2 regions of the Planococcus sp. VCh962 genome follow, and region 1 is predicted to be linked to the other one. Evidence: a T-box and tRNA genes for the amino acid it is inferred to sense, from the RefSeq annotation. Region 1 holds a T-box; the other holds one or more tRNA genes.
The links. The T-box of region 1 lies ahead of metG (methionine--tRNA ligase). A T-box ahead of a tRNA ligase gene usually reads a tRNA of that ligase, here a tRNA-Met.
Positions count from the first base shown of each region.

Region 1 (15,217 bases):
TATCATACAATAAGATTAATTTAAAAGTCAACTAATTTTTGATTTTTTTTACTTTTACCTTAATTTTAAAACATTGCTTGAAAGAATTTACATTACTATTTTTCATTGCTCAATTTCCATTCTACTCCAGCCCTATCCTTGAATGGACCCGATCATTTTCCTTCTGGCACTGGAAGATTATTCGTTGTTCCGAATTCAAGCTCTGCAAGGGCTTTCCCCTCTCATGCGGTCGAGCCAGTATATTTAAGTTGCTAGTATCACCTAGGTTGCAGCTGCTTTTTTCTTCATTAGTGTTCTTCGACTTTTATTCGTTTGCAGCATTAAGTGAAATACCTCTTAACTTGATTTGGAGTGACGAATTAGCTTGTCTAGCTCTTCTTCAATTCTTTTCACATCATATCTTTCAAACAAGGGCTTGATATTCGATATTTCTTCTGCTTCGCAAGTTGTATACTCCCAAGTCAACTTCTCGATTTCTAATATTCCTTTTACTTTTTCAGTTGAAAACGGCAAAAACGGGTTCAATAATTGAATGACATTGGTGATAATCAGCACGCAATTGGCAATCGTTTGGTCGCAAGAAGCTCGATTTTGCTTTAATTCCTTCCAAGGTTCTTTTTCATCAAAGTATTTATTGGCATATCGGATAAAGGAGAAAACTTCTTCAATTCCTTGTTTAAAATGAGCATCCTCTATTTTTTGGCCCACGCTCTCATATAGCCCTTCAATTCTACGTTTTAAATCCGGTTCTATTTCCGCTTTCGGGATCCTTCCTTCATAGCTTTTTTCAATAAATTTGAGGGTGCGGTTGATAAAATTCCCATATGCACCTAACAGTTCACTGTTATGGCTATAAATGAATTCCCTCCAGGAAAAATCCGTATCCCGGTTTTCCGGTGCATTGATCGACAGGAAATAACGGATCGAATCCGGATCATACCTCTCCAGAATATCCGGGACCCAAACCGCCCAGTTTTTACTCGTCGATATTTTTCGCTTTTCAAGCGTTAAGTATTCATTGGACACAATGTGAGTCGGCAGCCCTTCAACCCCGATCCCTTTTAAAATAGCTGGCCAGATAATGGAATGAAAAGGGATGTTGTCTTTGCCGTGTACGTAGTAAGCAATAGTTTCTTCCTGCCAATACTCCTGATCATCCTGCTGTTTTTCTTCTGCCCATTGCCGGCTGGCTGAATAATAACCCGAAACAGCTTCTATCCAGACATAGACCTTTTTATCCTCATAGCCTTTTACCGGCAAGGGCACGCCATTCGGCAAATCCCTTGATACGGCCCGGTCCAGCAGCCCTTCTTTCAAATAACGTTCGGATAAATGGATTGCATTTTCGCGCCAGGCATTCTTCTTTTTTGCTTCTCTGACGTAAGCCGCAAGTTCTTCCTGAAAAGCACTTAACGCGAAATAGAAGTGTTCCGTCTTTTTCACGGTCGGGACATTCCCGCAGATTTTACATTTCGGCTCCAATAAATCCAACGGATCCAAAATCGTGGAACAGTTGTCACATTGGTCTCCACGGGAAGTGTGTGAACAGACTGGGCAAATTCCTTCTACATATCGATCTGGAAGAAATTGCTGGTCGTATTCACAATACATCTGATCAATTTCCTTTTTATAGATATGGCCATTATCCATCAAAGTTAAAAATATTTTTTGGACCGTTTGATGATGAAAAAAACCATCTGTCCTTGTGTAGATATCATAGGTGAATCCGAGCCGGGAAAAATCATTTGAAAATTCTTGGTGATAATGGTCTGCTACCTCTTTTATGGTCTTTCCTTCTTGATTGGCCCGAATGGCAATCGGCGTCCCGTTGCAGTCGCTGCCTGAGACATATAAAACGTTCTCGCCTTTTAACCGGTAATACCTTGCCAGTATATCCCCTGGCAGCAATGCTGCGATATGTCCCAAATGCAATGACCCATTTGCATACGGCCATGCTCCACCAATAAGTACGCTCATACTTTCCACTCCTTTATAAAAATATAAAAAACCCCGTCTTTATCCGTAATCGATAAAGACGAGGTTTACTCGTGGTTCCACTTTAATTCACCGCTAATTTACATTAACAGCCTCAACAAGTACAAAGCCGCTGCTTTTATACTGTGGTTTTGATAACAAGTACCAACTCTTGTCGCATTCTACTGATTCCAGAATGGAACGTTCAAAACGAAGCTCCGAGACCATTTTTCGATTGGGCATTTTTGCTTCTTTTCAACTACCGAAGCTCTCTTGGAAAAACGCATTCAATCTACTTTTCTCTTCAACGCTTAATTATTTGTTTTGAATAGTATATCTCGTGCTCCAATCTTTTACAATAACTAGAAATTTTTTAAAAAGGTCGCTTGTACTGCAGAGTCATATGGCGGCTCTTTTTACTTATCCTAGTGGATATATCAAATCTCTTAAAAGAAAACTTCCTTGCAGCTAGAATAGTCGGCACGATTACTGGGGATGGAATCGCTGGAAGTGTTGCAGGTTTAGGCTTCGAAGTTGTCACTTTAATTACCAGATTCATCTTTTTTGTATAGGCAATTCCTGCTCCAAACCGATCCTACTCCTCTCAACAATAGCCCCAGTGCATCAACAATATAGGCTGTCCTAACTGGAATTTTCTGCTGAATAGAGTTGAAATTCGAATAAAAAGCACGGATAGAGCCATTGAGCTCGAAATAGGGTCTATTCAGGTTCTAGTCACCTGTATATTTCCGTTCATGCTGCGGCATGACCCCGGCGCAATTCTAAGGCAGTTTTTAAAGAATCCTCCATTGAAATCAGTCCTCCAATAATAGCTAAGAATTATTCAATATAATATTAAATTTCCATTATAATACCATATAATTTATTCTAAATTTTTAAATTAATTACAATTGTTACATTAATGTGTTTCTTTGTAATATAATTGGGTATATCAGGAAAGAGTTTAATTATCTTATTTGGAGGAGTGGTGTATTGAAAAAGTTGATGATGGGAATTGTACTGGTATTGTTTGCAGGGGGGTTAGGTTCTCCCGCAATTGCTGCAACAGATTTAACTGAGAGGCACGGTTTTTACGATGAAATTACATATTTGATGGACCAAGATATTTTAACCGGATACCCGGATGACACAGTCCGTCCTGAGAAGATCGTGACACGCGGAGAAGCGGCAATCATGATTGGGCGCATGCAGAATCTGGACGGTACGCAGCGAGATTCCACATTTTCAGATGTGACGAAGGGCCAGAAAGCGAGCGGATACATTGTTGAAGCTCAGAAAGCCGGTTTTATAAACGGTTATCCAGACGGCACATTCCGCCCATATGATCCGATTACGCGTGGTGATATGGCCATCATTTTATCACGGGTATTCCCGACACCGTTTTCAGTGACGGCGGACTTTACGGATGTGTCGCCAAACATGAAAGCGTACGAAGCGATTTCAGAAATTTTGTCAATCAACATTACGATTGGCTATGCGAACAATACATTCCTGCCAAATAACCATGTGACGCGGGGGCAATTCGCTGCTTTCCTGGCCCGCGGACTAGAACCGGAGTTCAAGAATGACGCGCGAATTCCCAATTCGTATATGAAAGACAAGACAAAGACTTATACGTATAATACAGCAACTCACGGAATCGAAACGCATACTTTCAAATATTCTAACAGTGCTGCTTCTGAACCGATTGGCTATAGCTGGGCACGCCATATACCGAAAATAAATGAAACTTATCTGTACGGTGAAGTGGAGACCAGAAAAAATTTAATTCTTGCGCATCCGGTAGCTGACGTTTTCGATCCACCGATTATCGCCTATCCGATTAAAGTCGGTACAACTTATAGTATAGATAATGTCTTTGAAGAGTCGCATAAAATCACAGCTGTCGGCGTAACAGTGAAAACGCCTTACCGCACATTCACCAATGCAGTCGAGGTAACGGTGGAATTCGGTTATAAAGAATATTTTGTTGAAGGGTTCGGAAAGATCAAAACCGTGAATAAATACGGAACGATTTTCGAATTAATTAACGTGGATTGAAAAAGGGAGAGAAGATGCGCTTTAATCAGCCCCTTCTCTCCTTTTTCAATTATCATTTGTTTTGAACTAGCGATTACTATGCTGTATTCCTCATTCCTATTTATTAGAAGAATCAATCCAAGAGAAATTTCAAATCAATTAAAAAGATCCATGATGGATAGGAGGCGTATTATGCTAGTTTTTATCTGCTATCGTTTTTTTAGTTTCCTGATCCCCTGATTTGATTACGACAGTCCAATTATCTTCTTCGGCATTGAAAGTGACGGACCGGATGGCCGGAACGCCAAACTCTATCGGCTCAATGCCTTCCAGTGCCCGTTTCACCACTTCTGCTTCCGACAAATCGGCTGATTCCGGCTGATACGTCGGAAGTACTTCAACTAACACGGCCCGTCCTTGTCCCGGATAGGATTCTAGAATCGGTCCGGCTGCCTCAATTTTGACTCGCTGGCCAATTTCCAGCAGCTCTCTAGCAGCATTGAAATTGAAATGTATGGCTGAATAAAATTCTTCCTGTCCTCCATTCTCACTGAAGTCTTTCGAAGCTGCTTCCACCGCGAGGAAACGGTCCTCTTCTAAGCTGATAATGTAATTTCCTTCATTCGAAGGCTCTGTTGTTATGGCAGGCTCAGGATACTTAACAGTTGTCTCCCCTGGTTCCGGCACCATCACACCTTCCTGTTCGATGATGATTTCCCGGTCCGGAAATGCATTTTTCAGTTCCTCAACCTGACTTTCTGTCAGAAAGTTATGCCCAATTTCGATAGCCCCCGTTATTGTATCCGCAGAGATAGAATAAGAGATGGAGTCGGGATTCGGATGGGCCGCTGCCATTGGTTTCACTTTCTTTCCTGCCTGATACATAAGATCATTCAGTTCAGCCCGAGTATGGGCACTTTTATAAATGTAGATCGGTTCTGCCAGAACTTCACCGGCATCGACTTGCTTCTGCAAGATTGCCGCAAGTTCTTGGACTCGTTCATCGGGATTCTTGATGCCCAGCCAGATGCCGGCTTGATCTGCGCCAGACGTCTGGTTTTCAAGAAATATGATGCCGGCTTTCTCAAGTTCCGCTTGTCCGCCATACACTTCCTCAACCGTTTTAAATACCGCTTCCGCCTCAATTTGCTGAACCGCCATGTCTTCCGCAAGTTTTTCCGTGGGTTCTCCAAAATATCCTTCTTTAAACTCTTTCGATTCCTTCACAGCTCCAGCCGATTCGTTCCGCTTTACCGGTTCTGCGGTCTGTTTAAGTGTTACGAGAATTTCACGGCCGCTCACCTTCTTTACATCTCCTTCTCCGCTCGCAACTGATTTATCCTGTTCACTTGCCGCGGCCTCCTCAATTGGATCTTTAGCAGCTTGCGGTTCTTTGTCTGTTCCGCATGCAGCTAATAAAAGCAGCATACCGGGCAATACGAAAATCTTTTTCATCCTTGTGGCCTCCTATTTTATTTCTTTCCCAGCCAATGTGATGGCCGTTTATTGCCCAAATGCCCCTTTATTCTTTTATCCAATACGAAGAGCCGTCTTTGCTGCGCTCAAAAAAACCGAACTCAATCAAATAACGGCGAATAGATACATAATCATGGTAGATTTTCTTGAGAATATCGTTCACTTCCGCTTCTGAATACATTCGATTTTGTTCAAATCGTGTCACGATATACTCTAAAATCACTATCTTCTTTTTTTCCTTGCTAGGAAATACTTCAATCAAATTATTAAAATTACCTTTAAAGTAATTAGCCAATATTTTATCTCTTTCTTCAATTGGAATTTCATATTTCTCATTCATTCACTTCCCCCTCCGTAATAGGCCATGTGTTCGTAAATGATTCCATTGATTTTCCTGGTTGCTTTTCCAGCACCCTTTCCTGCCTTCTATATAATATAAAATTAAATTTCAATCCAATTAAAATGAAGGTTGGGAATATAGCTTATTTCCAAATCACTTATTTTCATTTCACTTCAAACCGCTAAATATTCCTCTTGCTGAAAAGAATATAAATCTGATTTAGGCATTTAAATTGAAACTAGTCTTTAAGAAGATTTTGAAGGAAAGAAGAATTGGCATCATTTAAATCTCCCCGGCTCCCTTGGTTTCCCTCTTCCTGTGACAGTATAGAATACTGGCCTGCTTCGTTTAACAAAATATCGTATCTGACTAATCTTTCAGGCTCGCCATTGTATATATTGTGAAAGAAAGTAATGGCCATCTTCTTGCTTGTTACTGGCCCACTACTGTCCGTCCAATCTACTGCTTCTACTAAACCATAAAGTCCTTTTAATTCTTCCTCGTTGCTTATGACATGTTCAGCGATCTCCTGCCCATTTTCATCAAAAGTTTGTATTATTGCTCTTTCAAGATTTCCAAAGCTGGGACTGGAACCACAACCACTGATAAATAAAAGCAGAAAAAGAATTAAGGTTTTTTTCAAGATTTTCACAGTACGTATCCTCCTTTGTACAAGCAACAAACTGAACGAGCTCTTTTCGTCTCCAAATTTAACTTCACTGCATAGATGCTACATTCAAGTTTCCATTGAAGGAGGATAATCTCTCCTTACTTTTCCAAAAGAATTATCCTCTTTGCAACTTCACCAGCAGTCTCCGGTCCTTCTTCAAACTTCCATACGGCTACCTTATCGCCTTTTTTAAATGCCCCTTCAAACCTGGTGGCATTAGACGCAAAAGAAGCCATACTTGATTCATAAGTTTGAACGTCAATTTTTAGCGCTTCTTGCTTTGTGATCCCTTCAACCACAACAATTATTTGTTTCTCTTCTAATACTTCGACAACATGCCCCACAACCACCGGTTCTTCTTCCACTATCTCGGTGGCTGGATATCGTGAGCCGGTAGATGCAGTTGATTCATTGGAACAGGAAGCCATGAATATAATTGAAGCGAAAAACAGTGAGTATTTCTGAAACTTCATCTTTGCTCCTCCTTCAATTTGTTTTTCTAAATAGTATACGATTATTATCAGCAATCGATTCATTTTCCAATAAATAATTGGAAAGTAACTTAACGGCATTTTTGTTATCTCACTTACATATGTAAAGCGGACTGAACTTATTGCTTATCTTTTTTACATAAAATCATAATGAGCAGGCTTGCTGCTAAACGAATGATTGTTCATTCTCCCTTTCGGTTCAAGGTAAACAAAACGGAAGAACCTTTCACTGATCCGCTGCCATCGCTAATGAACATCACTTCCGGAAAATCCGAATAGAATATGAATGCTAGCCGCCTCTCAAAGTCAAAAAGAATTTCTTCAATTACTCGAATCATGAATCTTCTTAACTAAATATACGTATTAAAGGAGAAGAATACCAGTTCCTTTCAATGATTCTCTATTTTCTCCACCGACCAAATTAAATTGCATTCTAACAAGAAGAGGGGTTAGGAAAATGACTCAAAAGAAGAAGGGGATTTTGCAGAAGTTTAAAGTTGATTTGGCAAAACCAATCATATCGAAAAAAGCAGACCCTTTTATTATCATTTTTTATTCATTCTTTGGAGCATTCATCGGGATGGCTTTTCCCGAACAGACACCATTATGGAAGATATTACTAATCCTTCTACCAGTCATCGTTATTTCCATCGCCATCCTCAGTTTGCTTGGAGCTACATGGCGAAAGAAGAACGGCGTAAAGGAGTAAGAAAAATAAAAAGAAGAAGCCCGAGTCTTGCAACTTCTTCTCTTTTGTATTCATCGGAGCACTTTATACCAAATTTCCACTTGCTGATTGGTTTCAATGGAATGAAGTTTCTCCAAAACGATTTCGAGATCATCCAAATGCTCAAACAGCCGCAGCCCTTTTCCGAGAATGACCGGGGCGATTGCAATCTGCAATTCCTCAACTAAGCCAGCTTTGAGCGCTTGCCGGAAAACATCCACCCCGAAAACCAGGACGTCTTTTTCCTGTGCTGCCTCCTTTGCTTGCTGGATGGCGTTTTCAACGCCATCGGTGACAAAAGTGAACGTCAACTGTTCATTTTCTTTCGGATGCCTAGCCGGCGGATGATGGGTCACCACGAAAATCGGCACTTGAAACTCGTAGTCGGCGGCATAAGAATCCGCTTCTGCCAAATCAAAAGTACGGCGCCCCAAGACAACTGCTCCGGTCCTTGCCATGACGGCATTGATTTCCTCGTTCGGCTCAAAACTGGCATAAAGCTTGTTCATCCCCCCGTCCCGGTCATTGACAAATCCATCTAGTGACACAACCATCCCAAAACAGACTTTTGCCACATTGCTCCCTCCCTTTTCTCCATTGATTTATCGAATGACTTTTCCAGAATTCTTGTTTTATGAAATAAAAGCAGCCCATAGAACAGATCCGGGCTGCAAGTTAATATTCGAGCTCTATGCTACATTTCAATAACGAATCCGTTTACTCAAACATCTATCTTCCGCCCTTTCCAAGTTACCGTATGCAGGACATTCACCCGAAACAAGGAGTACAGATAAATGCCAGTGAAGAATAAAAACAGAACGGGATAGAACAAGAAAATAGAGCGTGGGAAGTCCCCGCATCTGCGCGCGAACAACCCGGTTTGAAACGCATAAATTGTATATAAAAGACCGCTGATCAAGATTGCAGAAGCGTCTGCTGATGCAATGGCGGAGAACAAGGCAATCGCACTGGTGAAACTGCCGGCAATCCAAATGATGGTCATCCCCATAACAAGCGGATGGGTGGATTTTGAACCGATGGCGAAACTTTTGCACCAGCCTTCGATCAGGCTTTTGAGACCTTCCGGATACATCCTGGACGAGAGGATCCCTTTGCCGCCGAGGCAGTGGACGGGAAGGTTTTTTTCGAGAAACGCCTCACCCAGCGCCAAGTCATCCATAAGGGCGCCTTCGATTTTTTTATGGCCGCCTGTTAAAAAATAATCTTCTTTATTGCATAATATGCACGGACCGAACGAACCGGCCGTCTTAAACCGGTCTCCCCAAACGGTAAAACCATTCATCCCGACAACCACGATTATGTTGAATACGGCAGAGAGGTTTTCATACAGCCGGTGGACAGTATGGAACGGCTGCAAAGCCAGAATGCCCTTTGCATCTTTTTCTTTATAGGAAAGAAGTAATTTCCGGATGCCGTCAGCGTCCGTGAAATGGGTATCCGCATCCAAGAATAAGAGCCACTCCCCATTTGCCTGATTTGCACCGTACCAGCAGGCCGCCGACTTCCCTGCCCCCTGCCGTTCCTCCTTCTTCTGGAGAACCGTTGCGCCTAAAGCTTCCGCGACTTCAGCCGTATTATCCGATGAATCATCATCCACAACCAATATTTCAAAAGATCGGTGATTTTGGCTATTTAAAGATTCCAATAACGGCGTAATCCGGTTGCTTTCATTTCTGGCAGGAATAACGATGGACAGGAACGGCAATTCATCTGGCTGTTCACGCCTATCCGGCCTTGATGAGGAACGGTTAAGCGGCTCAGGCCGCGCTATTGACTGGTCACTTCGTTTAGGCGTTGGCAATGACTTGAACATCATAAAGCCAACACCAACTGCGACAAAGCCGATTGCAAGATTGATAATGTTTGAAGTTTCCAACTGAACACCTCCTTAGCCGAATTTGGTTTTCGCCTTTTAACTGTGAGCAATGGCACCTAGATCGTCATCGATCAATTCCTGCGCGGCAATCTTCGCGGATAACAGGACGATCGGAACCCCTGCTCCCGGATGCGTACTGCTTCCGGTAAAATACAAATTCGAACAATGCGTGGCCTTGCTTTGCGGCCGCAGGTGATTGCTTTGGGACAAGGTCGGCTGCAGACCAAAAGCGGCACCTTTATAGGCATTGAATTTCGTCTCGAAATCCAGTGGCGTTATGCACGTTTCCGCAACAATTTCATCCTCGACGTGCTCAAATCCCGGAATTTTTTTCAACGCGCCTAAAATGTACCCTCGATAATACGCGACGGTTTCGTCGTTCCAATCGTAAAGGGATGCCGCAAGGTTTGAGACCGGCATCAAGATATACAAGCCGTCTTTTCCAGCAGGTGCCAGGGTTGGATCCATTTTCGAAGCGATATAAACATAGAAAGAGGCATCCGTCAGTTTTTCCCCTGAGAAAATATCTTTCAAATTTTTGTCCAGTTTTTCATTGAAAATGAAATTATGAACATGTTCGACTTCCGTGTATTTTCTATCCATGCCCAAATACAATAAAAAACACGAACAAGTGTATTTCATATTGTCGATTTTTTTATCGGTGAACTTTCCTTTGGCCGCCGGTTCTTTGATCAGCGTTTTCATGGCGTATGGGAAGTCTGCGTTGCACATCACAAAGTCAGCAGAAATCTTCTTTCCTTCCACAAGGATGCCGGTGGCTTTTTTATTGTCAATGCAGATTTCCTGCACAGCCTGATTATAAAAGATTTCGCCTCCCAGTTCTTTGAAGAGTTTTTCCATCGAGGACGCCATCGTATACATGCCGCCTTTGATAAACCAGACGCCATATAAAAACTGGAGCATCGGGATCATGGTATAAAACGATGGACTTTTATATGGGGAAATGCCTATGTAAAGCGTTTGAAAACTGATAATCTGCTTTAATCGTTCGTTCTTGATGTAGCGGCCGATAAATTGATCGGCTGTGTCCAGCACCCGTATTTTCGAACTCCGCTTCGTTATGGCTTGGTTATAAAAGTCGCGGTGTCTGCGGAATGGCCTCTGCAAAATATCGTACCGTGCATACGCAAAAAGTTTATGCGCTTCTTGTAAATACTGAAGGAATCCGCCTGTATCCGATGGACTGATCGAATCAAGAGTTTTTGTCAGCCGTGGAAGGTCAGAGGACATATCAATAGGCTCAGTAGGCCTATCACTGAAATAAGCTCTGTACATCGGATCCAATTTTTCCATCGGGATATAATCATCGGGGTTGCGTCCGCACAGTTCAAATAGTTCCTGATAAACTTCCGGCATCATGACAATACTCGGTCCCAAATCGAATTTATAGCCATCCATTTCAATGCGGTTCATTTTTCCGCCGGGAGTAGATTCTTTTTCGTATAAAGCTACCTGGTATCCGGCATTCTGAAGTCTGATGGCGCTTGCCAGTCCCGCCACTCCTGCACCGATGACAATTACCTTCTTTTTCACGCTTCATCCCTCCTTTCAATGGATATGATGGTGTTGATGCGACCTCAATTAGAGCGCAAGGCAATGATGAGCGGCAACTTGAATAAAACCGCGAATGCAAGCATTGCCCAGCTTGCCGTATAAAGACTTCATGCTTTGCACGGAATTCGATCATCATTTGCCTTGGCGCATATCACGTTCAACAATCTTTCTTCCGACCTGCTGGCCACTCAAGGTGACCATCGGCATGCCGCCGCCCGGGTTCACAGTTCCGCCGACAAAATACAGATTGTCGTAGCGGTCGCTTTGTTTCGTGTGCTTGAATCCTTTGTTTACGCTGCGGTCCGACAGCGTTCCGTAAATCGCTCCGCGGTCGGAGCCGTAAACCTTTTGGATATCCTCAGGCGTCCAGATATCCTGCGTCACGATGTTTTCCCGCAAGCCGTCCAGGCCCATTCGTTCCAATTTGATCAAAACTTTCTCTGCAAAGCGCTCATACTCCTGCTGGGTGAAAGGTTTATCCTGGATATACGGAATGTGCGGAAGCACTTTTATATTTTCATGTCCGGGCGGCGCCTGGGATGGATCAGTTTTATTCACATTCACCAAATAAATGACGGGATCATCCGGCAGCTTGTGTTCATGGAAGATGGTATGCATCTGTTTCTTCATATCTTCCGCAAAAAAGAAATTATGATGGCGGAGCTGTGGGTAGCTTTTTTTGATGCCCAGATGCATCACGAGCCCGGAACTGGCTGGTTCAAATTTCTTCTTCAGCTTTTTAACGTAATGTTTCTTTTCATCCAGCAGTTGCTCATAAAACGGAATAACTTCCATATTGGAGATGTAATAATCCGCCGCCACTTTTGCCCCGTCTTCCAACAGGGCGCCGGTGATCTTGCCTTTCTCTTTGTACAGGTGGGCGACCCCCACCCCCGTATAAATATTGACGCCAATTTCTTCAGCCAGCTGCACCAACGCGTCCGCAAGCCGGTTCATCCCGCCGGGCACGTACCAGACGCCTTGGTCATGCTGCATGTAGATCATCATATTCAGAACGGCTGGCGCATCGTAAGGGGAAGAGCCGACATATTTAGTGAAATAGGAAAGCATATCCTTCAATTGCTTATTGCTGATCCGTTTGTCAATGGCACTATGTACGGTCGAAAAAAGATCGAAACCTTTGAGGGATTCAAACGCTCCGTGGTACTTCCCAAGCTCTTTCGCGCTGTCCAGCCCCTGATTGAAGTAGCCTTTTTCGGTCATATCGTACAGCTTATTGGAGTATTGCAGGAGATTTGCATACTCACGCATATCCCGTTTGTTCAATGACGGATTCTTCTCTTCCATTTCTTTCAAGTCCTCATATAAGTCAATAACGTTTCCATTCGGAAAAAAAGAACGCCATTGATGATCCAGCCGGACAATCGGCACGTAGTCTTCCATCCGTTTTCCGCTGTCCGCAAATAATTTCGCGAAAATTTTCGGCATCGTCAGGATGGACGGCCCAAGGTCAAAGCCGAAACCATCTTGTTCAAGCCGGTTCAGTTTTCCACCGATGTGGTTATTTTTTTCAAATAACGAAACTTTATAGCCGCGCTGTGCAAGGGAAATGGCGGCGGAGATGCCGCCAAGCCCTCCCCCGATAATTAAAATTTTTTTATTTTCAGTCAATGGAACCAGCACCTTCCCGAAGTTTAAATACAATTTTAAGCTGCAGCATCGATTTTCATCTTTTCCTCTAATACCCTCATCATCCCGCTTCAACACCTGCATGGAAATTCTTCGTGCCAATAAAACAAACACATTACCGGCTTCGGCAACTGTAGGCTGTCTCAAATAAAGAATGCAGCAGCAGAACTCTTATGACAGCTGAGAGTTGCGGCAATTGACTAATAACCGCTCCTATGGATAAAATGGTTGAAAAAAAGGGAGGTCCTTATGTTAACTACTATTGGCGCAAAGATGCTGCGGCTCCTTCCTGATCCGTCATATAAAAATCCTACGATTTCTCCGCAACCGGTTAAAATGAAAAAAGATTTCCTGGTGGATACAAAGGTTCAGCCCACTTACCTGTCTTTCTATTATCCTTTAGGTGCCGTACAGGAAAAACTTCCTGTTTACATCAATTTCCACGGCGGAGCATTCATTATGAATGACAAAGAGCTGGATGATCCATACTGCCGCTTCCTGGCGAACCAGACAGGCTGCGTAATCCTTAATATTGGTATTGCAAAAGCTCCGGAGTACCCGTTTCCGAAACCGATTGAACAGAGTTATGAGATTCTTCAATGGTTGAAGAACAGAGGTGACGAGTTGAATATCGACCCGAACCAGATCCTGGTGGGAGGGCAAAGTTCAGGTGCAAATATCGCAGCAGCCCTCTGTCTTTATCTTGAAGAACGTTCAGACGTGCAGCCTCTTCTTCAAGTATTGTCTTGCCCGATGCTGGATTTCGTCACGCCGCACGCGGCTAAACCCGAACCGAAATGGCTGCGTGCCCGGTACCCTCAAGTCGCTAATTTTTTGAATAAATGTTATTTGCCGGATCCAGCACAAGCTTCCCATCCGCTGGCCTCGCCTGTCTGTGCTGATATCGGAAATGGCTTAGCCCCTGCCCTTATTCTCATTGCCGAGCATGACGCATTCAGGCCGGAAGCCGAAATCTATGCCGGGAAATTAAAAGCTGCCGGGATACAAGTCCATGATGAGATTTTCGAAGGCGTCTCTCATGCATTTACACATTTAGGACCAAAATCTGAGGCTGTGAAAGCTTGGAAGCTGGTAGCGGAAAAAATCAAGGAAGCGATTGCTTCATATCAGGATCAAAACAAAAATACACTTCGTTAATTATCAGTCGGCTTTCCATATTGACGAGTCAATTACTGCTGCTTCTCTCATTTGTTAAATTAAAAAATAGCCGTTCTCAGAATCATTGATTCTTTTGAGGACGGCTATTTCATAGAAGAAAATAGAGAAAAGATGTGCTTTCTACAATCATTTTTCTTTCAATTCCATCATGACTCGATGGTCCAAGGCAGTTTACATTATTCATTTATATGTGTTTCCATGAATTCATTAACATATTTGCTCATTTCCTTATATTGCGTCCAATGCATGTAATGCCCTCCTTCTAAAGTGACAAGCTTGTTTGATGATCCGTGACTTAACTGAGCTTGATAATAAATCTCCTTTGATTTTCCATCTTCATCGATTACTTTATTTTCTTCCGGGGTAAAAATCATGACAGGTAAATCAGACGGGAACTTCATATCAATCATTTTATCAACATTCTGCTGAATTTCATTTGTTTCGTTGATTACATTTTCATTGTAGCCGTTCCAAGCAAATAATTTTTTTAGCATTTTTAACTTTTCTTCCGAATAAGCAGTTTCTTTAGCTTCAGGAAGAAAAATATCCGGATTCAAAGAAGATACCATTCTTGTAATTCCAGTTGGTACTGCAAAACCTATCAATTTGGGAAGTGTAGGGGCAGAATCACCACGATAATCAAATTGCTTAGGCAATGTTGGATCGATTCCTATAACCGCTTCAATCTCTTCTGGATATTTATTGGCGTAATACATGCTGTAAATCCCGGAAATGGAATGCGGCATAAGTATATACGGACCTTCTATATTTGCTTTTTGTAATGCTATTCTTATTTCTTCCACTATATTTTCCACTGTTCGTTCCTTTTCAGTCATATCACTCCAGCCATAGCCAAATAACTCTACCACTACCACCTTATTCTTCTTCGACATTTCGTTTATTAGAGGTTCAAAATCCAATACCGGTGCCGCAGTTCCTAATCCACTTAATAAAACGATCGTATTGTCCCCTTTGCCCTTTGTATAGATATGCATCTTGTTGCCATCTACTTCAACTAATTGACCGATTGCCGGATACTTTTTTTGTTCATATGCAGTCGAAACATTACTGGTAAGGGCCCAAAGAACAAAGACTGCTGCCATAGCTAAAAGAACATTCCTTAAAACTTTCCAAGATCTGCTTATCTTTTCAGTTTTCATCGTTTTCCCTGCTTTCTATGGTTTCTTTTTCTTTGACT
Region 1 covers NZ_JBYLHS010000001.1:916,241-931,457, forward strand. The annotation lists gene metG (methionine--tRNA ligase) at 337-1,977, opposite strand; T-box leader at 2,029-2,291, opposite strand; gene AC3AQ9_RS04630 (S-layer homology domain-containing protein) at 2,968-4,035, shown strand; gene AC3AQ9_RS04635 (DUF3221 domain-containing protein) at 4,210-5,469, opposite strand; gene AC3AQ9_RS04640 (DUF2087 domain-containing protein) at 5,537-5,830, opposite strand; gene AC3AQ9_RS04645 (hypothetical protein) at 6,069-6,482, opposite strand; gene AC3AQ9_RS04650 (hypothetical protein) at 6,599-6,973, opposite strand; gene AC3AQ9_RS04655 (hypothetical protein) at 7,449-7,700, shown strand; gene AC3AQ9_RS04660 (dihydrofolate reductase family protein) at 7,751-8,293, opposite strand; gene AC3AQ9_RS04665 (glycosyltransferase family 2 protein) at 8,440-9,615, opposite strand; gene AC3AQ9_RS04670 (phytoene desaturase family protein) at 9,652-11,169, opposite strand; gene AC3AQ9_RS04675 (phytoene desaturase family protein) at 11,323-12,822, opposite strand; gene AC3AQ9_RS04680 (alpha/beta hydrolase) at 13,090-13,998, shown strand; gene AC3AQ9_RS04685 (alpha/beta fold hydrolase) at 14,196-15,179, opposite strand.

Region 2 (16,583 bases), on a different contig from region 1:
CAACTGTAATCTGACGGTCAAAACGGCCAGGACGTAGAAGGGCAGGATCCAGAATATCCGGACGGTTTGTTGCTGCGATGATGATGACGCCTTCGTTAGCACCGAAACCATCCATTTCAACTAGCAATTGGTTCAATGTCTGTTCACGCTCATCGTGACCGCCGCCAAGTCCAGCTCCACGCTGACGTCCAACTGCATCAATTTCATCGATGAAAATGATACAAGGAGAATTTTTCTTAGCATTTTCGAAAAGGTCACGAACTCGGGAAGCCCCGACTCCGACAAACATCTCAACGAAGTCCGAACCACTGATCGAGAAGAACGGAACGCCTGCTTCACCGGCAACTGCGCGCGCCAGCAAAGTTTTACCAGTACCCGGAGGCCCAACAAGCAAAATACCTTTTGGAATGCGTGCACCGATATCTGCAAATCTGCGCGGGTCTTTTAAGAAATCAACAACTTCCACAAGTTCTTGTTTCTCTTCGTCTGCTCCAGCAACGTCGTTGAAGCGGACTTTGTGTTTTTGATCGTCATACAGCTTCGCTTTACTTTTCCCGAAGTTCATCACCCGGCCGCCACCGCCGCCTTGTGATTGGTTAAGTAAGAAGAAGAAGAGAATGAAGATAATGATGAATGGAATGATCCCCGTGAAGAAAGAAACCCAGCCGCTTGTTTGCGGAGCTTTCAAGTAATCCACGTTGACATCTTGGTTTGTCGCAACTTCATCAATCCGTGTAATCAACGCTTCATTTTCCATTGGAATATTTGTAACAAATGACTCGCCTTCATCATAGCCTGAGAGCTTGCCTGTCACTTCATAAACATTGGCATCTGGCTGGATGGTTACATCAGTAACGGTCCCATCTTCCAATGCCCCCAAAAATTCGTCATATCCTATATTTTCAGTCGGTTGGGCGCTGTTATTGAACGTTCCCAAAATCCCGATAATCACAAGGAAAATCAGTAAATAAAATATGGTGTATCGAAATATTCGATTCATTCCAAGCCTCCTCACAAAGTTTCCCAAAACTATACTAAATACTAACATAGGAACATTTCAGCATACAACGAAAAGGTCTCAGCTTCCCTACTGAATTAACGGTTTGTGAACTTCTGTTGACTATTCTTGATCCTCGCTATACACCGACGGTTTCAAAATTCCAATATAAGGCAAGTTACGGTATTTTTCTGCATAATCCAAGCCATATCCGACAACAAATGCATCCGGAACTTCAAATCCAATATAATCCGCTTTCAAATCCACTTTCCGGCCAGAGGGCTTGTCTAAAAGTGTAACGATTTTAATTGAATTTGCTTTACGGTATTTAAACAGATCCACTAAATAACTAAGTGTCAATCCACTGTCAATAATATCTTCGATAATAAGAAGATCGCGGCCTTCCACGCTTGCATTCAAGTCTTTGATAATTTTTACTTCTCCTGAAGAAACTGTCGCATTGCCATAGCTTGAAACATCCATAAAGTCCATTTCAACATAGCTATCCATGCGCTTCATCAAATCTCCCATAAATGGCATAGCGCCTTTTAATACCCCAATTGCCAACGGGTATTTGTCCTGATAATCACGGGTCAGTATTGCTCCTAGTTCCCGCGCTTTCTCTTGCAGGCGTTCTTCTGAGATTAATATTTCTTCAATGTCTTTCTGTAGCATGGTGGACCTCCTATAATCCTCTTTTTGCGATCTAAACTTTCTGTTCTATCAATACCCAATTATCTTCATCGCGCTTCACACGGCTGAAGAAATTTGACGGACGCAAACCAGGAAGAAACAAAACTTCATCGTTCTCTGTTGCAATGACCGGCCAATCCCTCCTTAAAGGGACAGGTACTTTTTCATCAATCATCAAACGCGCCACTTTTTTTGAACGTTCCATACCCGCAAGCTGGATGCGATCACCCGGCTTGCGGTTTCTTACCAGCATCTTTATCTTTTCAGGTGCAGAAAAATACCAAAATGTACCGCTTTCTTCGAGTTTGGCTTGAGATAAAGGGACTGCTTTGTATCGAAAACCGTTCATTTCCATTGACCATTCATCTGAAACGATCGAAACTTTTTTTACAGCGGCTTCACCAATCGGGTTCCTGCTAAAAAGAACAGAATCGTATTGGCGAACCATCATACAATTTTGCGGCAAATGTAAAAAAACAGTACCGGCTGAACATTGCATCACTTCTTGCACTTGTTCGACCAACTGCCTTGTGATTTCCACTTGCCCTTTATTATATAGATAGTTTAATAGTATTAGAACCATTCTTTTTTGTAAAGCAAGTGCTTCTCGGCTGAAACTTTTAGCTGATAAACGGATGCCGTTTTCCTCAAAATGGGCGACCTGTTTCAATTTTTCTTCGGCCAATTCCAATAAAAATTGCTGATCTTGCTGCATTGTTTCAGCTAATTCGGTAAACTGCTCTGAAATCGTGTTATTTTCCATTTTCAATAATGGCACGATGGTGTGGCGAATCCGGTTTCTTGTATAAACTTTTTCTGCATTACTGGAATCTTCTCTATGCACAATCCGGTTTTCCTTGGCGTATTGCTCAATTTCTTCGCGTGTAACCGCAAGCAACGGACGAATCAATTCACCATTTCCGAACGGACGGCGTACCGGGATACCGAAACTTCCGAACTGCAGTGTCCCTCTTATACCGGACATTAAAATGGTCTCCAGTTGGTCATCTGCATGATGGGCCGTAGCAAATTTGCCAGCTTCAGTCCGCAACAGCATTTCCTCAAAAAAAGCATATCGCTGTTCCCGGCATACTTGTTGCTTATTGCCGCCCTTTGCTTTTAAGATTTCCGGGATGGGTATATCCTGGCTATAGCATGGAATTTGCCATTGCCGGCAAATTTCTTCTGTAAATAAACGGTCTTGGCGTGATTCTTCCCCACGCAGCATGTGGTTGACATGGACCCCATGCACTGAAATGCCTAAATGAGTTTCATTGGTTTTGAGGAAATGCAGCAAAACCAGCGAATCGACTCCTCCAGAACATCCAATAAGCACCCGGTCCCCTGCTACAAGCAAACGATGCTTTTTGATATGCTCCATCATTTTCTTGTAAAACGTCTTCATTTGCACACCTCGTTCAGCTCTTCTTGCACTTATTATATGCTTTATTGAAAATTATTTTCAAATTATAATTGACACTTTATCGGTTCAATAGTATGATTTAAAATGTTCGTTTGAACAGGGCGGCGTAGCTCAGCTGGCTAGAGCGTACGGTTCATACCCGTAAGGTCGGGGGTTCGATCCCCTCTGCCGCCATTCTCAATAGTGATTAAAAGCAGCATCCTTATTTAAGGATGCTGCTTTTTTTATGCAAAAATCCATCGATTTGCCTGCGGTGATGAGCATCGTGTTCTAGCATTCCTTCAAAATAAGAAGCCGCCTTTTTCTCCTGGCCACCGACTGAGAAAGTGGCATTCCACTGCACTTCATCCATTTCTTCAATTGCCTGTCTTAAAAGAGCCCGTTCTCTTTGTGCATGCGCCAATACTTCAGGAAATGTCATTTGAGCTACCGGTTCCACTGCTGCCGCATTGAATGCGTCCACATCAGAAAAAGAATCGACCTTAGCACCTTCCGCCATTTGCGGCAACCGCTTTTCACGAATGAAACGATCCCATTCCCCGAGATGCATGATGATTTGGGCAATCGACCATTTCCCTTCTGATATCGGAGTATGCGCTTCTGCATCGCTTTTTACTGCCGTGTTCAAAGAAGCTAAATAAATTTCATAGTCCTTATACGCTCTTAATACCTGTTCTTTTTTAATGGTCATCACTTCCTTAACATTTTTATAAAAAAAACGCTTCCCAAGTGAGAAGCGTTCTAATTTAAATTGTTAAGCTGTGCTGAAGCATTTTCCTATGCTATTAAAACAGCTAGCAAGTTATCCTCTTCTTGCGCCGCGGCCACCGCGCTTCGATTCTGTTGCACGTTTCAATGAAGTAATGTTTTCTTCACTTTCCTTCAGGAATTTCGCCATTTTCGTTTCAAAATTTTCTTTAGGCGCGCGTTCAAATGAACGGTTATTGCTTGGGCGTGGACGCTGCGGACGATCTGGACGCTGGGGTGCGCCTTCCGGCTGAGGTTTCGCTTTACGGATGGAAAGGCCGATTTTACCGTCAGCTTCTACATTCATCACTTTCACTTCAACCATTTCGCCTACTTTAAGATGATCGTTAATGTCTTTGACATAGTTGTCGGCGACTTCACTAATATGCACGAGGCCAGTTGCACCAGTTGGAAGCTGAACAAACGCTCCGAAATTTGTAATACCTGTAACTTTACCTTCTAACTTGCTGCCTACTTCAATCGACATAAAAAAAATGCTCCTCCTTAAAAATTAAGATGACTCCAATTTGGGCCATGTGCTTATAATAGCGGGACTCTTCCCACTTTTTATTATAACCATCAAAAAAAGAGTGTCAACTGACTACTCTTTTTCCTCACTGTTTTCTTCATTTTTTTCATTATCTTCCGGAACTGTGAAAATAATCTCGCCTTCTTCAGACAAGAAGTATTCTTTGCGTGCCAGTTTCCCAATATATTCATCGTCATTCAACAACAGAATTTGCTCTTGCAGCTGCGCTTGTTCTTTTTCCACTGTCTGAAGTTCAGCCAATGCTTCTTCGCGCCTTTGTTCTTTTTCTGAAATGCTTTGTGTTTGTGCATAAATGGTGGTGCCAATCCAGATGCTCGCCATGACCACAAGAAGTCCAAAGACAGCCAGCCTTCTGAACAAACGAACCTTGTGTGCCTGGTGGCGCTTTTCTTGCAGTTCCACCGAGCGGACATAGTCATTGCGAATTGAAGTGACTTCGCTATTGTCCACCTGTTTTTCTCTCTTCGAATTCATGACCTGTTTCCCCCCTTTGGCATACTTTGTTGTCATTATACATGAAAACTTGCTGGTAAGAAAACCCTAAATCCAATAAGAATCGCCGCAATTTACATTCTTTTGGCTTCTTGCCGTTTAAAACTGTTTAGCTGCAGTTACCAAAATTAATAAAAATACTATTGACTTAATTTTTATGCAGTTTATAATATGAGTTACTATTTAAAAAATCTACATTTCATTAGTTTTATTCAAACTTTTTATTTTGACTCATTAATAAATATACATTAAGAACGCATAAATGAATGGAGTGTGAAATTATGGCAGGATTGTTGTCACTTTCGAGTGGAGAATCATTTAAAGGGAAATGGCACGGTGGCATAACTGGCGTTCAAGGCGAAATTGTATTTTTCACCGGAATGACTGGCTATGAAGAAGTACTGACAGATCCTTCTTACAAAGGGCAGATTATTGTATTCTCGTACCCATTGATTGGCCAATATGGCATTCATTCAGATCATATTCAGTCAGAAAAAATCCAAGCGGCCGGCATTGTAGTGGCGGAATTATACGATGGGCCTGTCGAAAAAGATGCGATGACCTTGGCGGATTTTGCGAAAGATAACGGAATCCCTATTTTAAGTGGTGTCGATACACGGTCCGTCATCCAGACAGTTCGCGAATTCGGGACGATGCAGTCTTTTATCGGCCCCAGTCTTTCTTCCCCTGCTTTCTGGAACCCGGTGAAAACCAATTTCTTCTCTACTGAAATACCGGAGAAAGAAATATCGGTATTAGGCGAGGGTGACATCCATATCGGCTTGATTGATTTTCACTATAAATCTTCTATTTTGGCCGAGCTGCTGAAACGGAATTGCAAAGTGAGCATTATTCCGCATACGGCATCGACCGAAAAATTGGATGCTCTTCAACTAGATGGCTTGCTGTTCTCGAACGGACCTGGTGATCCTGCAGCACTTTCACTTCAGTTTCCTACATACCGCGATTGGGCAGAACGGTACCCGACATTCGGCATTTGCCTTGGCCACCAAGTACTGGCTTCCGCTTTTGGGGCGAAGACGACAAAACTTGCTTACGGACACCGAGGCGCCAATCATCCAGTCGTCAATTTGAAAACAAAAAAGGTCACCATGAGTTCGCAGAACCACAGTTATGTGGTAGAAGATACGAGCATTGAAGAAACGCCGCTCTCCATTCTTTATAAAAATGTCAATGATGGCAGCATTGAAGGGCTCGTGCATCCCTCACTTCCCATCATGACAGTCCAGTTTCATCCAGAGGCAGCTCCAGGGCCTGCCGAGCACTTAGAATTGTTCAATCAGTTTCTCTTAACAACCCAACAGAAAAAGAAGGTGAAAATTCATGCCTAAAAAGCAGGACATAAAAAAAGTGCTGGTCATTGGCTCAGGCGCCATTGTTATCGGCCAAGCAGCTGAATTTGATTATTCCGGCACACAAGCTTGCCTTGCTTTAAAAGAAGAAGGCATCCACGTTGTTTTGGTCAATAACAATCCCGCTACGATCATGACGGATAAAACCGTTTCAGACAAAGTTTATTTTGAACCGCTCACTGTGGAAAGCGTTGCGGCCATTATTGAAAAAGAGCGCCCAGACGGTTTGCTGGCCACAGTCGGCGGCCAAACCGGCTTAAATTTGGCAATGGCCCTTTCTGATTCAGGAATTTTAGCGGAATACAAGGTATCGCTTCTTGGCACCAATATTAAATCGATCAAACAAGCAGAAGACCGCGAACAATTCCGGGCATTGATGAATGAACTTGGCGAGCCTGTTCCGGACAGCGATATTATCTATTCGACTGACAGTGCGTTGGCATTTGCCGCACACGCAGGGTATCCATTGATTGTCCGCCCCGCTTATACATTGGGAGGTTTCGGAGGCGGCATTGCCCAAGACGAAGCAACCTATTTGTCGCTTGTCACGCAAGGGCTCAGCGCTAGCCCGATTAACCAATGCCTGGTCGAAAAAAGCATTGCCGGTTATAAGGAAATTGAATATGAAGTGATGCGGGATGCGAACGGCACGTGCATCACTGTCTGCAATATGGAGAATATGGACCCGGTTGGTGTCCATACAGGCGACTCCATCGTAGTGGCTCCAAGCCAAACGATGAACGACAGAGAATACCATATGCTGCGCACCGCATCAATTAACATTATCGATGCGTTAGGGATTGTTGGAGCGTGTAATGTACAATTTGCTCTTCATCCGGAAACGTCAGCTTATTATTTGATTGAAGTAAACCCGCGGGTCAGCCGTTCTTCAGCGCTCGCTTCTAAAGCAACCGGATATCCGATTGCTAAAATCGCGGCAAAGCTGGCCATCGGCTATACGCTCGATGAATTGAAAAATCCCGTGACTGGCACCACCTTCGCAAGTTTCGAACCTGCTTTGGATTATGTTGTGGTCAAAATCCCGCGCTGGCCGTTTGACCAGTTCCACCAAGCGAACCGCAAGCTTGGAACGCAAATGAAAGCGACCGGAGAAGTGATGGCGATTGAACGCAGCATGGAAGCGGCTTTTCAAAAAGCCATCCGTTCCTTGGATATCCCGTTTGACGGATTCCGCTTGCCTGTTCTTTCCGACATGCCGCAAGCCCAATTGGAAAAACTGGCCATTGAAGCAGACGACCGCCGGCTGTTTGTGTTATTCGAATTATTGATCCGCAGCAAAAGCATTGAAGAGCTGCACAGTATGACCGCCATTGCTCCCTATTTCCTGTTCGTGCTGAAACGTATTGTGGATGAATGGCATAAACTGCGTTTATTGTCATGGAACGACCTGACCCATGAACGCTTGCTAATCGCCAAAACGCTTGGCTTTAGTGATCAGCAACTGGCTGATCTTTGGTCGATTCCAGTTTCTGAAGTATGGGGACAGCGGAAAAGCTGGGGCTTGCTTCCCGCTTATCGCGTGATTGATACCTGTGCAGCAGAATTCCGTTCACAAACGAATTATTTATATTCCACTTGGAAGGGATCTTCTGATGGACGCGCGCTCAATTCTAAAAAAGTGGCAGTAATCGGCTCCGGCCCTATCCGTATCGGCCAAGGGATTGAATTTGATTATTGCTGCGTCCATAGCGTGCTGGCATTGCAAAAGTTCGGCTATGAAGCGGTGATGATCAATAATAATCCTGAAACCGTCAGTACCGATTATGAAATTGCGGATGCCCTGTATTTCGAACCGTTGACAGCGGAAGATATTTTGAATGTGCTGGATTATGAAGGCATTACACAAGTGATCGTTCAATTCGGCGGCCAGACTTCGTTGAATGTGGCGGCCCAGCTGGAAGATGCAGGCATTACCATTCTTGGCTCAACGGTGGAATTGCTGGATCAAATGGAAGACCGAGACCGCTTTTATTCGTTTTTGGAGTCGGTCGGGCTTCCGACTATTCCAAGTTATACAGCAGCAAAATTGGAAGAAGTTCCGCATTATGCAGAGCTGCTGGGCTATCCTATACTCATTCGCCCTTCTTATGTAATTGGCGGCAAAGGGATGACGGTGCTGCATAATGAACAGGATTTGCAGCACTGGCTGGATCATACCAAAATGGCTTTCCCCGTGCTGGTAGATCATTTCGTTACCGGCAAAGAAGTGGAAGCAGATATTTTAACGGACGGTGAAAATGTCTGGGTGTCTGCTATTTTTGAACATATCGAAGGTACGGGCGTCCATTCAGGCGACAGCATTTCCATTACGCCTCCGGTCTCTTTGACGGCTGATGCACTGGAGAAACTGACTGACACCGCCAAGCATATCGCCCGCAATATGGATTACACCGGTTTATTTAATATCCAATTCGTTTATGAGCAAGATCAATTGTTTGTAATGGAGATTAATCCACGGGCATCCCGCACCGTGCCGATCAGTTCGAAAGCAACAGACGTCCCGCTTGTCCAGCTGGCTACCGCATTGATGCTCGGCGTACCATTCAATGAGCTGGGAATCAAAGAGCAGTATAATGGCCAGCCGGATTATACAGTCAAAGCGCCTGTGTTCTCTCATATCAAATTGCCTGGCTTATCACCTGTCCTGTCCCCTGAAATGATGTCGACTGGAGAAGTGATTGGCCAAAGCCCGGATTCCGCCATCGCCATGCAGAAAGCTTTGGACGGCGCATCCCAACAACTGGCCGCTTTGCACGGCGGAGGCACCATCTTTACAACAGAGCTTTCGCTGCCGCTGATTGACCAGGCATTTTGGAAACAGCATGGTTTCACGTTCTGCACGGAAGCCTCCCTGCCTTTTGAACAATGGTTAAAAACTGATCATAAAAAAGCTTATATCGATCTGACACCGGACCCGGATGCTATTCAAGCAGCACAAGCGGCTATCCACCGGCTTCATGTATGGACTCGCCACGAAACCATTGCCGCTTTTCAAGAACATGTCAAGGCCATTCATGGATCAACGAAAGGAGTGCTTGTTAAATGACAATAGCTTTACCATCAGCGCCGCAGCTTGTTCAAAAACATCTTTTATCTTTAAAAGATTACAGTCCCTCGGAAATTCTGGATCTGCTGTCTTTGGCGGCAGAGTTGAAAAAACCGGAAAATAAATACCTTCCTTTATTGGAAGGTAAAGTGCTTGGCATGATTTTTGAAAAATCTTCGACCCGCACACGCGTTTCTTTTGAAGCGGGCATGCTTCAGCTCGGCGGGCACGCGATGCATCTGAGCACACGTGATATTCAAATGGGCCGGGGGGAAAGCATCGCCGATACAGCAAAGGTTTTATCCGGTTATCTCGACGGCATCATGATCCGCACATTCCATCAAGCGACTGTCACAGAACTGGCGGACAATAGCAGCATTCCTGTCATTAATGGCCTGACCGATGATTTCCATCCTTGCCAAGTGCTTGCCGATTTACTTACAGTCCAGGAACATTTCGGAACAGTTGCCGGCAAAAAAATGGCCTATATCGGTGATGCCAATAATATGGCTAACTCGCTGATGATCGGAGCTGCCAAAGTGGGTATGGATATCTCCATTGCTGCTCCTGTCAAATATGCACCGAAAGCTGAAATGGTGGCACTGGCCCAGGAAATTGCCTACCATACCGGCGCCAACATTCACGTAACGACAGATCCTGTTGAAGCTGTAAAAGACTGTGACATCATCTACACGGATGTATGGGCCAGCATGGGGCAGGAAGCTGAAGCACTTGAACGCATGGAACATTTTAAAGGCTTCCAAGTGAACGATGCACTTGCAGCGCATGCGAACGAAAATTACATCTTTATGCATTGCTTGCCGGCACATCGAGAAGAAGAAGTGACAACCAGCATATTAGAAGGCCCTCATTCCGTAGTCTTCCAGGAAGCTGAAAACCGCTTGCATGCACAGAAAGCCTTGCTTGTTGCACTTATGGCTAATTAAATCCATACAGAAAAAGCTGTTCCGGAACATAGACTCCGGAACAGCTTTTTGTTTTTCTCAACGCTCACGCTTCGTCATCGATGAATTCAGGTTCCACTTTATCCAGCTTCTCTTCTTTCAAGATGGTATACATATTGGCGGTTTCTTCTTTTTTTGCATTTTCTTTTAATTGTTCTACCCGTACCGTTACCACTTTTTGGCCAAAACGAATCTGCAGTTCATCGTTTTCTTTTAAGACGGAACTGGCTTTTGCTTTGCCGCCATTCACGGTAATGCGGCCTTGGTCAGCTACTTCTTTTGCCAGCGTACGGCGTTTGATCAATCGTGATACTTTCAAAAATTTATCAAGTCGCATAAGTCAGTCTTCCTTTCTTGCCATTTCTTTGGCTTCATTCCAAAATTGGTCGAGCTGTTCAAGCGAATAATCACTGAAATTGCCGGTTCCTTCCTTCACGCGTTTTTCAACGTGTCGGAAGCGCTGCTGGAATTTGCGGTTGGCATGCACCATTGCTTGTTCCGGCGACAATTCATAGAACCGGGCAATATTCACTAAAGTGAACAGCAAATCGCCGAGTTCATCCAGCTGGCGGTCTGTAGAACCTTTCGCCAATTCCGCTTGAAACTCCTGCAACTCCTCTTGGAATTTCTCCCATGCCCCGTCTGCATCCGACCAGCTAAAACCGACCTTCGCAGCTTTTTTCTGGTAATTATAAGATGTAATCAACGAAGAACTGAAGCGTTCCTGCTCATCTAAGATTGACCCAGCTGCTGGTTTTTCCTGCGCTTTGATGGCTTGCCAGTTTGCCACCACTTCATCGGCATTATCCACTTCCACATCTCCGAATACATGCGGATGGCGGCGGATCATTTTTGAACTCACGGCAGACAGGACATCCTCGAGCTGGAAATAACCATTGTCCTGGCCAATCTGGGCATGGAGGAACACTTGCAGCAACACATCACCAAGCTCTTCGGCAATGGCTGCGTCATCCTGCTCTTCAATCGCCTGAAGAAGCTCATGAGCTTCTTCCAGTAAATAAGGGCGCAGCGACTCATGTGTCTGCTCACGGTCCCATGGACAGCCTTCAGGGCTTCTCAGCTGTGCCACGATGCTGCGGAACGTCTGCCATTCCTTCAAGCGGGTCATTTGGTCTTTTGCCGGCGGCACATAAACCGTCGTTAAGTTATTCACTTCCGCTGCACGGTCGAGCTCATAAAGCGGAACGGTGCGTACGACTTCGTTCGCAGAACCGGCTGCAGTGACAATCGTCACCGGATAATCTTCCGGGTATTTTTCCATCAGCGTCAGCTTTACTTCGGAAGCGCTGAATGAATCATATACTTGGGCGATCAAAATATGCTGGGTCATGTTGACGTGGTCGCTTTTCATTTCCGTTCCGTCAAGAAGCTGAAAGCCTTCGATCGGATCGATGCGCAGCGCACCGAACAAAGCATCCAGAAAACTATGTCCGCCTTCAATCGACAACTGGCACATTCCGGCATTCTCAGCCTGGATCAAATTTTGTACCGTCTGCTCTGCAACAAGCGGATGTCCCGGCACAGCGTAAATGACAGATTGTTCTTTTGCCAGTGCTACCAAGGTATCGGCAATTTCCGCATATACCGGTGCAAACGTATCGTGTTTTTCGTAAACCGCATCAAAAGACGTAAATTCCACGCCTTCTGCTGCCAGTTCTTTTAGCACTGGATGATCTTTGGTACGCACATACAAATTAGCGGCTTGTTTCAGTTTTTTATAAACGCCGAGCGGCAATTGATCTAGATCTCCTGCGCCCAGCCCGATTACATGTATGGTATTCATCTTTACCCTCTTTTCTGTTGTCTGATTCTTAATTGGAGGCTGGCCAATTTTCTTCCGAACGGGATAATATACCACTCTTTCTCCGTGATAATCCGGCTCTTTGCAATTAACAATAGAAAGACGGCAGCCCCGAGTGGCACGGCAGTCAATGAAATCAGCAAAGCGGAAACTCGGCTGGTGACGCCATCAAACAGCACGATATCTGAAAAAAGAGCCCAGCCGACAACGACAATGCCCATTGCAGCAGTGGAAACGGCGATCCAGCCATAGTAACGGATCGGAGCAAAACGGATCGGCCATACATTTTTAAAGTACTGAAGCAGTCCGATGACAATAAAGGCCAATCCCAAGTTTCCTGCCACTGCTGCTCCCGTCACATCCCAAATCGGTACCAGCAACCAGTTTCCAAGTATTTTGATGAGCAAACCACCGGTTAAAAGCAACGCTGGCACTTTGACTTTCCCTAAACCATGCAGCATCGCAGTCATAATCAAAAGCAGCGACATCCAGACAATCTGCCAACTGAAAACAATCAGCGTCAACGATTCATCCCGCGTCTGAAACAGCATTTCGTTCACATAGGGCATAACGAATGTCAGACCGGCAGCCGCTGCAAAAGCAAACAGAAACGAAATCCGGAAAGCGAGTCCGGCATACATTTGTGCTGAACGGCCGCTTTCTTTTTTCGACATATGGGCAACAAGTGGAACAATCGTCAAAGCGAGCGATGTGGCAATCAGGATGCCGAATTGGACAAGCGGCTGGCCACGGTCATAAACGCCTTTTTGCTCCATCGCCAAAGTCCGGTCTATTCCGCTTTCCGTCAATAGCCGGAAAATGGTAAAGGAATCAGCCAGCTGAAAAAACAGCAAGATCAAGGAACTCATGCTGATGCTGAGTGAAATGGCCGTCATGTTTTTAATGACCGGCCACGCTCTTAGCTTAGAAGGCGAATTGAATTTGAATAGGCGTCTGCGGAAAAAGGCAATTAGCAGAATAACCCCCGCTATTTCACCGGCAACAGCGCCAAACATTGCCATCTGTCCTGCTGCATACAGGGAAAAACCGCTTGAGATCACAATCCAAGTACCGAGCAAAATGACCGTTACCCGGATTCCCTGCTCGGTTATTTGGGAATAAGCGACCGGCGCCATTTCGTTATTCGATTGGAAAAACCCTTTTAACACCGCAAGCGGCGGCATCAAGAGCACTGCAAAAGCTCCGACTTGCAATAATCTGCTCAACTGGCCGTCTCCCATCCATCCGGCTAGCAAATCCGCGCCCAAAAATAGAACCAGGAAGAACAATGTGGAAACCACGGCAATAAAACCAAAAGCAATCCGCAAAATGGAGCCGTGGTCCTTTTCCTCAGAATCGGCCATCAGTTTAGAAACCGCAACGGCAAAGCCATACGATGTCCACGTACTGAAAATGCCGATAAACGGATAAACTTGCTGATAAATATAGAATCCCTGGTCCCCCACCAAATTTTGATAAGGCACCCGATAGACGGCACTGAGCAATTTAACAATCAAGCCCGCCATTGTTAAAAGGACTGCGCCTTTCATGAATGTCTTCATCGTTCCTTCATTGTTCAACGGGCTTCACTCATTCCCTCTTCAAAATTAACTGACCGTTTTTTCTTCGCGGAGTGATTCCGGAATCAGTTTCATCATGCCTTCCAGCACATCAAACGGATGCTGCTTGCCGGATTTGTTTTCGTCAATGGTCATGACCAATTGCTGGCCCGACATGCTGAATCCGACTGCACGCCCGTAAGCTGCTGATTCTTCCACCAGCTTGCCGCCGTTAACGGCAGCTGTGCCGTCTTCTGACAAACGGATCGAAATCAGCTTGCCGTTTTGTTTGATCGTTTCGACGCCGGTCTGGCGCGCCCAGATTTTCATGCGGGCAATGCGCAGCAGGCGGTCTGTTTCAATCGGCATATCGCCAAAGCGGTCGATCAGTTCGTCTTGCAGTTCGGCAACTTCCTCAACTTCTTCAATGCCTTTGACGCGTTTGTACATCTGGATTTTCTGGTAACCGTCGCCAATATAACTGTCCGGGATATAGGCATCGATATCAAGCGAAATCTCCACTTCCGGAATTTCTTCTTTCTTGATGCCCGTGCGGCGTTCTTCAATGGCCTGTTCAAGCATTTGAGAATACAAATCAAAACCGACCGAATCGATAAAGCCATGCTGCTGCGAACCGAGCAGATTGCCCGCCCCACGGATTGATAAATCACGCATAGCGATTTTAAAGCCCGAACCAAGTTCAGTAAATTCCTTGATGGCCATCAAACGTTTCTCTGCCACATCTGTCAGCACCTTATCCCGCTGATACATGAAATAAGCATATGCCACACGGCTTGAGCGGCCGACGCGGCCACGCAATTGATAAAGCTGTGACAAGCCCATCCGGTCTGCGTTGTGAATGATAAGCGTATTAACATTCGGAATATCAATACCGGTTTCAATGATGGTAGTCGTTACTAAGACGTCGTAATCGCCGTCTAGGAAACCAAGTATCACCGATTCCAGTTCCGATTCCGACATCTGGCCATGTGCATAGCCGACCCGGGCTTCCGGCACTAATGCCTGGATTTCTTCCACTTTGCGGGTCATATCATCCACTCGGTTGTACAAGAAAAATACTTGGCCGCCGCGTGCCATCTCCCGCTCAATGGCCTCACGGACAAGTGCTCCGTTGTATTCCATGACATAGCTTTGAACCGGGAAGCGGTTTGCCGGCGGCGTTTCGATAACGGACAAATCGCGGACTCCGATCATCGACATATGGAGCGTCCGCGGAATTGGTGTAGCCGTCAGCGTCAGCACATCGACGTTCGTTTTCATTTGTTTGATCTTCTCTTTATGGGTAACGCCAAAACGCTGTTCTTCATCTATGATCAGCAAGCCTAAATCTTTATAGGCCATGTCTTTTGATAAAATCCGGTGTGTCCCGATCACCACATCAACCGAACCGTTCTTCAAGCCTTTGACGGTTTCAGTCTGTTGCTTTTTTGAACGGAAACGGCTCATGAGGCCTACTTCTATCGGGTAATCCTTGAAGCGTTCACTCATTGTTTCATAATGCTGTTGGGCAAGGATGGTGGTCGGCACCAAAAATGCCACTTGTTTTCCGTCGAGCACCGCCTTAAAGGCAGCACGGATTGCCACTTCGGTCTTGCCGTAACCTACATCTCCGCAAATCAGGCGATCCATTGGCCGTTCTTTTTCCATATCCCGCTTGACTTCATTGATCGAGCGCAGCTGATCGACCGTTTCTTCATAGGGGAATTCAGCTTCAAACTGCCGCTGCATATCCTGTTCTTCAGAAAACGCATAACCTTTTAATGCTTCGCGTTCAGCGTACAATTTAATAAGATCATCTGCTATATCCTGAACGGCGGCTGACACTTTCTTGCGTGTCTTTTTCCATTCTGCCCCGCCCATTTTATGCAATTTCGGCTCTTTTTCTTCGGAAGCTACATATTTCTGGATCAGGTCAATCTGGTCGACTGGTACAAATAATTTATCATCCGCCTTATAGACAATATGCAAATAATCTTTATGGACTCCACCAATTTCCAGTGTCTCGATTCCGATATACCGTCCAATCCCGTGATGGATATGGACCACATAATCGCCCGGTTTGATTTCCGAGTAACTTTTAATGCGTTCTGCATTCGTCAATTTTTGCGGACGGGTCTTTTTCTTCGCTTGTTTTTTAAATAATTCCCCATCGGTAATGATGGCCAACCGCTGCAGCGGCATTTCAAAACCGGCGGACAAATCACCGTCGATCAAATACATTTTGCCGCCTTGGAGCTGAGTGGATGAATTGACGATTTCCGCTTCCATCTCATAGTCTTCCAGCACGGATCGAACTTTTCGTAAGCGCTCGTCACCTTCCGCTACGATAAATACCTGGAATTTCGCTTGTTCCCAGCGTTCCACTTCCGCTTTCAATAAATTCATCTGGCCATGGAAAGATTGCATGGGCCTGCAAGAAAAAGTGATTGAATTCTTGATTTGGACCGTTGGAAAGGTCCGGACAAACAGCGACAAAAATGCCATCTTTTGCTTGATTTTAGTAAGCACTTCACGAAAGGCATACGACAACCGGACTCCTTGAAGAAACTTTCCTTCTTCCAGAAGCGAGATGATAAAGTCGCCTTCTTCGCGTTCCAATGTTTCAGTCATTTCCTGAATCCGGCCAAGTTCATCGAACAACACGATGCCGTCGGCCGGAAAGTAATCGCCTAAAAAAGCGGATTGGGATTCGACTAATGCTGCATACTTAGCCACTTGATCCGGCATATTGCCTTGCCGCAGCATATCAATGTCGTGCTGAATATGCAGCAGCAAAGCTTCTTTTGTATCTTCCGCTTTGATTTTCTTCAAAGAAGCCGCTAGCTGCTCTTCCAACCGATCAGCTAAATCCAGCTTTTGCCCTCTGGACAGCAC
Region 2 covers NZ_JBYLHS010000013.1:8,745-25,327, forward strand. The annotation lists gene ftsH (ATP-dependent zinc metalloprotease FtsH) at 1-1,000, opposite strand, end outside; gene hpt (hypoxanthine phosphoribosyltransferase) at 1,121-1,672, opposite strand; gene tilS (tRNA lysidine(34) synthetase TilS) at 1,704-3,095, opposite strand; tRNA gene AC3AQ9_RS19505 (tRNA-Met) at 3,214-3,287, shown strand; gene AC3AQ9_RS19510 (DinB family protein) at 3,316-3,804, opposite strand; gene AC3AQ9_RS19515 (S1 domain-containing RNA-binding protein) at 3,916-4,347, opposite strand; gene AC3AQ9_RS19520 (FtsB family cell division protein) at 4,462-4,884, opposite strand; gene AC3AQ9_RS19525 (carbamoyl phosphate synthase small subunit) at 5,184-6,254, shown strand; gene carB (carbamoyl-phosphate synthase (glutamine-hydrolyzing) large subunit) at 6,247-9,342, shown strand; gene argF (ornithine carbamoyltransferase) at 9,339-10,289, shown strand; gene AC3AQ9_RS19540 (RNA-binding S4 domain-containing protein) at 10,354-10,644, opposite strand; gene yabN (bifunctional methyltransferase/pyrophosphohydrolase YabN) at 10,648-12,111, opposite strand; gene AC3AQ9_RS19550 (putative polysaccharide biosynthesis protein) at 12,114-13,709, opposite strand; gene mfd (transcription-repair coupling factor) at 13,737-16,583, opposite strand, start outside.
Region 2: it has a tRNA-Met gene. The T-box ahead of metG (methionine--tRNA ligase) is inferred to sense a tRNA for this amino acid. The anticodon was not compared.